One region of the Kitasatospora sp. GAS1066B genome, then DNA from elsewhere that is predicted to be linked to it. Evidence: riboswitches for the same ligand, from Rfam matches in the RefSeq annotation. Region 1 holds a riboswitch; the other holds the start of a gene.
What was found. A riboswitch is a leader RNA that binds a small molecule or an ion and turns the genes downstream of it on or off. The one in region 1 is predicted to bind magnesium.
Positions count from the first base shown of each region.

Region 2: another riboswitch for magnesium. It lies ahead of ABH937_RS06750 (NRAMP family divalent metal transporter); the one in region 1 lies ahead of ABH937_RS16020 (NRAMP family divalent metal transporter).

Region 1 covers NZ_JBGCCO010000012.1:147,576-150,942, forward strand. Annotated here, with positions in the region: gene ABH937_RS16015 (FUSC family protein) at 1-372, opposite strand, end outside; gene ABH937_RS16020 (NRAMP family divalent metal transporter) at 526-2,175, opposite strand; M-box (ykoK) riboswitch at 2,448-2,625, opposite strand; gene ABH937_RS16025 (DNA-binding protein) at 2,757-3,284, shown strand.
Region 2 covers NZ_JBGCCO010000005.1:46,419-49,785, forward strand. Annotated here, with positions in the region: gene ABH937_RS06745 (NAD(P)H-dependent oxidoreductase) at 1-528, opposite strand, end outside; M-box (ykoK) riboswitch at 796-973, shown strand; gene ABH937_RS06750 (NRAMP family divalent metal transporter) at 1,290-2,939, shown strand; gene ABH937_RS06755 (hypothetical protein) at 3,109-3,367, shown strand, end outside.

The sequences.
Region 1 (3,367 bases):
CGTACTGATCATCCCGGCCACCAGCGCGAGCCCGGTGAGGGCGGCGACGGCGACCCAACCGTGCCCGTACACCTGCTCGCCGAGCGCCAGCCCGGCGGCGGCGAAGAGCTGTGGAACGGCGATGTTGAACACCCGCAGCCGGTAAGCGTCGGCGGTGTCCCCGAGCACGGCACCGAGCGCCCCCATCGCGACCAGCGCGCCGTCTGCACTCTGCCCGACGGCGAACCCGACGGCCACCGGCAACCCCATCCCGACGGCCGCGCGCACGGCCGCCGCCTTGGGCACGGCGGTCGGCTGCGGACGCAGCGTGCGGACCAGCCAGGGCGGCGGGGTCAACCGGCCGGCGGCAGAGTCGTTCTCAGTCGTCCTCACCTGATGATCCTCGCCCGTCGCTCACTTCCCTGCCGGAAGGCACGAGCGCTCACCGCGCGCACCCGCCACCGCACCCGGGCCACCGCGTTCGGCGGATAGCTGCGGTAGCCATTGGACGAGAGCTCGCAGCCGATCACATCCCCAGGCGGTGGTTCAGTGGCCGAGGGCGGTCTGGACGAGCTTGATGACGACCAGGATCATCGCGATCAGCAGGTACGTGCGCAGCGCGCCCATGCCGATCTTGCGGCCGGTGGACATCACCGGGCGGGTGAGGGTCGCCAGTGGGGGCATCCGCCAGTTGTCGCGTCCGGTGCGGTCGATGGGGTCCTCGGCGGTGGCCGTGCGCTTGCGCGTGAAGGCGAAGCCGGCGGCCAGCACCCCCAGCACGCCGCAGCCGGCCATGATGCCCAGGATCGCCCCCGAGGAGATGTTCGGGAACAGCACCGAGGCGGTCAGGATCACCGACAGCGTCACCAGCACCCCCACCACCGCGGAGGTGAACGCATTCACCTTCGGCCCGTTCGACCACGGCCCCAGCACCTGCTTGTCGTTGCACAGCAGCAGCAGGAAGACGGAGGCCGACGGCAGCAGCACCCCGGCCAGCACCTGCACACCCTGCGTCAACAACCCCAGCGTGTGGTCACTGGCGACCAGCACGATCGCCGCCGCCACGCAGACCAGCGCCGCGTAGACGGCGTAGAAGCCCTTGGCGCCGGCGACCCCGCGGTGCAGCGAGTGCTTCATGCCGAAGACGTCACCGATCGCGTAGGCGGTGGAGAGCGAGACGGCGAACGCGCCGATGATCGAGGCGTCCAGCAGCGCGATCGCGAAGAGCGCGCCGACCAGCTTGCCGCTGTGGTCCGCCAGGCCCCTGGCCACCGCGCCCGCGTCCGAGAACTGCCCCACCCCGTCGGTGCCGGCGAACGCGGCGGCGGTGAAACCCATCATCGCGGCCGCGCCGACGACGACGATCACGATGCCGATCCACAGGTCGGCCTTCTCGTACTTCATGAACCGCGGCGTGATCCGCTTGTCGATCACGTACGACTGCTGGAAGAACAGCTGCCACGGCGCGACGGTGGTGCCCACGATGGAGATGATCAGCAGCATCACGGTCGCCAACTGGCCCGTGCCGCCCGGCATGTTCGGCACCACGAAGTCGTGCGCCATCTGCGAGGTCCTCGGGTGGACCATGAAGTAGATCGGCACCAGCAGCAGCGAACCCGCGCACAGCGCCACCGCGATCCGCTCGAAACGGCGGAACGAGCCGGTGAAGGCCGAGGCGATGATGATCGCGGCGGCCAGCACCACCGAGGCGACCTTCGGCAGGCCCAGGTAGCCGGCCGCCAGCGTCACCCCGATGAACTCCGTCACCAGCGTCAACCCGTTGAGCAGGAACAGGTCGATCACACTGAACGCGCCCCAGAACTTCCCGAACCGCTCCAGGATCAACCGGGCGTGCCCCACCCCGGTCACCGCACCCAGGCGCAACACCATCTCCTGGTTGACGTACAGCACCGGAACCAGCAGCAACAGCGTCCACAGCAGATGCGTGCCGTAGTTCTGCCCGGCCTGCCCGTACGTGGAGAACGCGCCGGCGTCGTTGTCGCCGACCATCACGATCAGGCCCGGGCCCACGATCGCCAGCAGCGTCTTCAGCTTCGCGGACAGGCCCTTGCGCTCGGCCGTGTCATCCAGCCGGATCGTGCCCAGCGCACCCTTGATGTCACCCAGGTGCGCGTCATCCAGCACCGCGGCACGCGCGGCGGGAACCTTCGAGTCGAGAGTCGCGTTGGTGGTCATGATGAACCTCCCTCAGCCCCCACGGATTCAGGGGGAGTTCGGAGGCACGCGGCAGCAGACCTCGGAGCAGGTGGAGCGTGCGCAGGCGCGAGTGAGCCTTGCCGAGGTGGTTACCGCGAGCCGAAGAAGTACGAGGACAAGCGGGAGTAGGGGCAACTATGGCCCGGACTACTGCAATCCATGAGTCTGTCTCTCGCCTCCCCCCGGCCGGTGCGCGCGACGGATCCGCTACGCATGACGACACGGCAAGGAGCTCGCCGTCCCCGAGGGCCGGCTCACCCCAACTCGTCAGAGCTTTGGCACTTCACGGCGTGATCCGACTCGGCTGAGCCGGAAGCCACTTGGGATCAACCCTTAGGTCGGGAAGATCTGTCCTGATCCGGAGCGTCTCTCGACGGTTGGGATCAGTGGCCTGTGTCCGTGAAGACGCCTCACCGAACGAGGTGCCTTCTTCATTGAACGCTCACCAGCATAGACCCGTGGTTGCACCGAGCGGCAAGCGATTACCAAACTTTGACTGATGAACAGATTGTTCACAAGTAACCGTTGACAACGGGCTGCAGTGTGGTGAGGGTGATGGCATGTCATCAGCCAACAGCCCAAACGACCCGACCGATTCAGTCGATCCGTTCGCGGTGCCCGATCCCGACCAGGCGCGGGTGCAGCGCGAGTACGCCTCGCTCTTCCGGATAGCCGAGCGGCATGCCGCCACCGATGAGCAGCGCCGACGCCAGGTGCACCCGATGGTCCTGGCGCCGCACGAGGCGATCCGCCTGGTCACCTTCCTGCTGAGCGGCGCCGCGCTGCCCGAGGAGGGCGAGCCGGAGGTGGACCGCAGCGACATCCTGGCCGCGCTCAGTCTGGTGCCACGAGCCCGGGCCGAGATGGACGACCTGGAAGCCGGACTGCTCGGAATGGCGCGTGGGCGCGGACTCACCTGGCAGGAGGTGGCGTTCGGCCTGGGCCTCGGCACTCCGCAGGCGGCCCGGCAGCGGTACGAGCGGCTGGCCGGCCGGTCGGCGGCTGCTGCGGATGCCGGTGCCGGTGCTGCGGATGCTGGTGCTGCGGACACGGCTGCTGCGGACGCGGCCGCTGCGTCAGGTCGGTGAAGCGGCGGCGGTCTGTCCGCTCTCGGCGATTCCGCTGAGAGCTTGCCGCTCTTCCCGCCGCCGTCCTCGGGCGGCAGAGTCAG
Region 2 (3,367 bases), on a different contig from region 1:
CTCGATCATCAGCTTGGCCGCGCCGTTGGACCCCTCCGGGTCGGTCGGCGCGCCGTCCTCGTCGAACAGCGACCACACGTTGTGCAGGCTGACGGCGTCCCGGATGGTGGTCGCGTGCACCTCGGCGAAGACCGGGCGCAGGTGCTCGACCGAGCGCATGCCGCCGGACAGGCCGCCGTAGGAGACGAAGGCGACCGGCTTGGCGTGCCACTCGACGTTGTGCCAGTCGATCAGGTTCTTCAGCGACGCAGGGTAGCTGTGGTTGTACTCCGGCGTGATGACGACGAACGCGTCGGCTGCGGCCAGCCGCTCGCGCACCGCGTCGGCGACCGCCGCGGTCTCCCCGGTCGGCTTGGTGCCGAACGCCGGGAACGCCATGGGCAGACCCACCTCGGCCAGGTCGATCGCGTCCACCTCGAGGTCCGCGTGCTCCCGGATCTGCTCCAGGAACCAGCGTGCGACGACCGGTCCGAAGCGGCCCTCACGGACGCTTCCGATGATGACGGCGATCCGCAGCTTGTCGGACATGTTTCCTCCCCATAGGCCGATGGCGCCGACCTGACGATCGACTCGGGACGACGTTACGGGCTGAACCACGGTGGCGGTCAAGGAAACTGGGAAGGCGGCCGAGGCTGTCGGGCGTTGCCGGGGATGGTCACTGTGGTGCCGCCACCTCGGGTCCAGGTCGCGGCTCGGTGACCTGGTCCTTCGCGGTGTGTCCAGGTCTCGTAGGTCAAGGTTTGGTAAATGCGGCAAGCGTTCGGTCTGGACGGGGCTAAGCTGTACAAGGTTTTGCAGGCACCTCGTTCGGTGAGGCGTCTTCATGGACACAGGCCACTGATCCCAACCGTCGAGAGACGCTCCGGATCAGGACAGATCTTCCCGACCTAAGGGTTGATCCCAAGTGGCTTCCGGCTCAGCCGAGTCGGATCACGCCGTGAAGTGCCAAAGCTCTGACGAGTTGGGGTGAGCTGACTTTCGAGGTCAGCGAGCTCCTTGCCGTGTCGTCATGCGTAGCGGATCCGTCGCACGCACCGGCCGGAAGGAGGCGAGAGACTCATGGATTGCAGTAGTCCGGGCCACAGTAGCCCCTGCCCCCGCCTGTCCTCGTACTTCTTCGGCTCGCGGTAACCACCTTCGCTACGCGCTTTTCGATCTGACACGCCATCACCAGCAGCTCGGTGCTGCCCTGCTGCCTGGTGTGCTTTCTTGGTGCGGTTCGTAGCGGGGATAGCTGCCGCGTGCCTCCAAACTCCCCCTGAATCCGTGGGGGCTGAGGGAGGTTCATCATGACCACCAACGCGACTCTCGACTCGAAGGTTCCCGCCGCGCGTGCCGCGGTGCTGGATGACGCGCACCTGGGTGACATCAAGGGTGCGCTGGGCACGATCCGGCTGGATGACACGGCCGAGCGCAAGGGCCTGTCCGCGAAGCTGAAGACGCTGCTGGCGATCGTGGGCCCGGGCCTGATCGTGATGGTCGGCGACAACGACGCCGGCGCGTTCTCCACCTACGGGCAGGCCGGGCAGAACTACGGCACGCACCTGCTGTGGACGCTGCTGCTGCTGGTCCCGGTGCTGTACGTCAACCAGGAGATGGTGCTGCGCCTGGGCGCGGTGACCGGTGTTGGGCACGCCCGGTTGATCCTGGAGCGGTTCGGGAAGTTCTGGGGCGCGTTCAGTGTGATCGACCTGTTCCTGCTCAACGGGTTGACGCTGGTGACGGAGTTCATCGGGGTGACGCTGGCGGCCGGCTACCTGGGCCTGCCGAAGGTCGCCTCGGTGGTGCTGGCCGCCGCGATCATCATCGCCTCGGCCTTCACCGGCTCGTTCCGCCGTTTCGAGCGGATCGCGGTGGCGCTGTGCGCGGGTTCGCTGCTGCTGGTGCCGATCTACTTCATGGTCCACCCGAGGACCTCGCAGCTGGCGCACGACTTCGTGGTGCCGAACATGCCGGGCGGCACGGGCCAGTTGGCGACCGTGATGCTGCTGATCATCTCCATCGTGGGCACCACCGTCGCCCCGTGGCAGCTGTTCTTCCAGCAGTCGTACGTGATCGACAAGCGGATCACGCCGCGGTTCATGAAGTACGAGAAGGCCGACCTGTGGATCGGCATCGTGATCGTCGTCGTCGGCGCGGCCGCGATGATGGGTTTCACCGCCGCCGCGTTCGCCGGCACCGACGGTGTCGGGCAGTTCTCGGACGCGGGCGCGGTGGCCAGGGGCCTGGCGGACCACAGCGGCAAGCTGGTCGGCGTGCTCTTCGCGATCGCGCTGCTGGACGCCTCGATCATCGGCGCGTTCGCCGTCTCGCTCTCCACCGCCTACGCGATCGGTGACGTCTTCGGCATGAAGCACTCGCTGCACCGCGGGGTCGCCGGCGCCAAGGGCTTCTACGCCGTCTACGCGGCGCTGGTCTGCGTGGCGGCCGCGATCGTGCTGGTCGCCAGCGATCACACGCTGGGGCTGTTGACGCAGGGTGTGCAGGTGCTGGCCGGGGTGCTGCTGCCGTCGGCCTCCGTCTTCCTGCTGCTGCTGTGCAACGACAAGCAGGTGCTGGGGCCGTGGTCGAACGGGCCGAAGGTGAATGCGTTCACCTCCGCGGTGGTGGGGGTGCTGGTGACGCTGTCGGTGATCCTGACCGCCTCGGTGCTGTTCCCGAACATCTCCTCGGGGGCGATCCTGGGCATCATGGCCGGCTGCGGCGTGCTGGGGGTGCTGGCCGCCGGCTTCGCCTTCACGCGCAAGCGCACCGCCACCGCCGAGGACCCCATCGACCGCACCGGACGCGACAACTGGCGGATGCCCCCGCTGGCGACCCTCACCCGCCCGGTGATGTCCACCGGCCGCAAGATCGGCATGGGCGCGCTGCGCACGTACCTGCTGATCGCGATGGTCCTGGTCGTCATCAAGCTCGTCCAGACCGCCCTCGGCCACTGAACCACCGAGCCATCCGGCCTCGGGGGGAGGCCTCGAACTGCCTCCCCCCGGCCCTGGTTCGTCCTGCACGTAGTCCGCTTGACGCACGCTCAACCGCGCGAAGCGCCCGCTTCGCCATGCCCGCGTGCGCGTGACGTGCGCGCACGCCGTCCACGGAGGTGAGCTCCCCGTGTCCGTCTTCACGTTCCACACCGCGCTCCCGGCCGCCCGGCCGCGACCCGCCGTCCGCCCCGGCGGTATCGTCCGGGTCCGGGCCTTCCTGGCGCAGTTGCTGCGGCGGCTGGCCGACAGCCCGCTCGACAGCCCGGTCCTGCACACCTTCCAGCCCCCGGCGCCGCGCGCCACCGCCGCTCCGCACCGGCAGCGGGTACGGCTGGCCGCCGAGTGGCACGCCGTCACCGACGCCGCCGGAGCCGTCCACCTCGAAG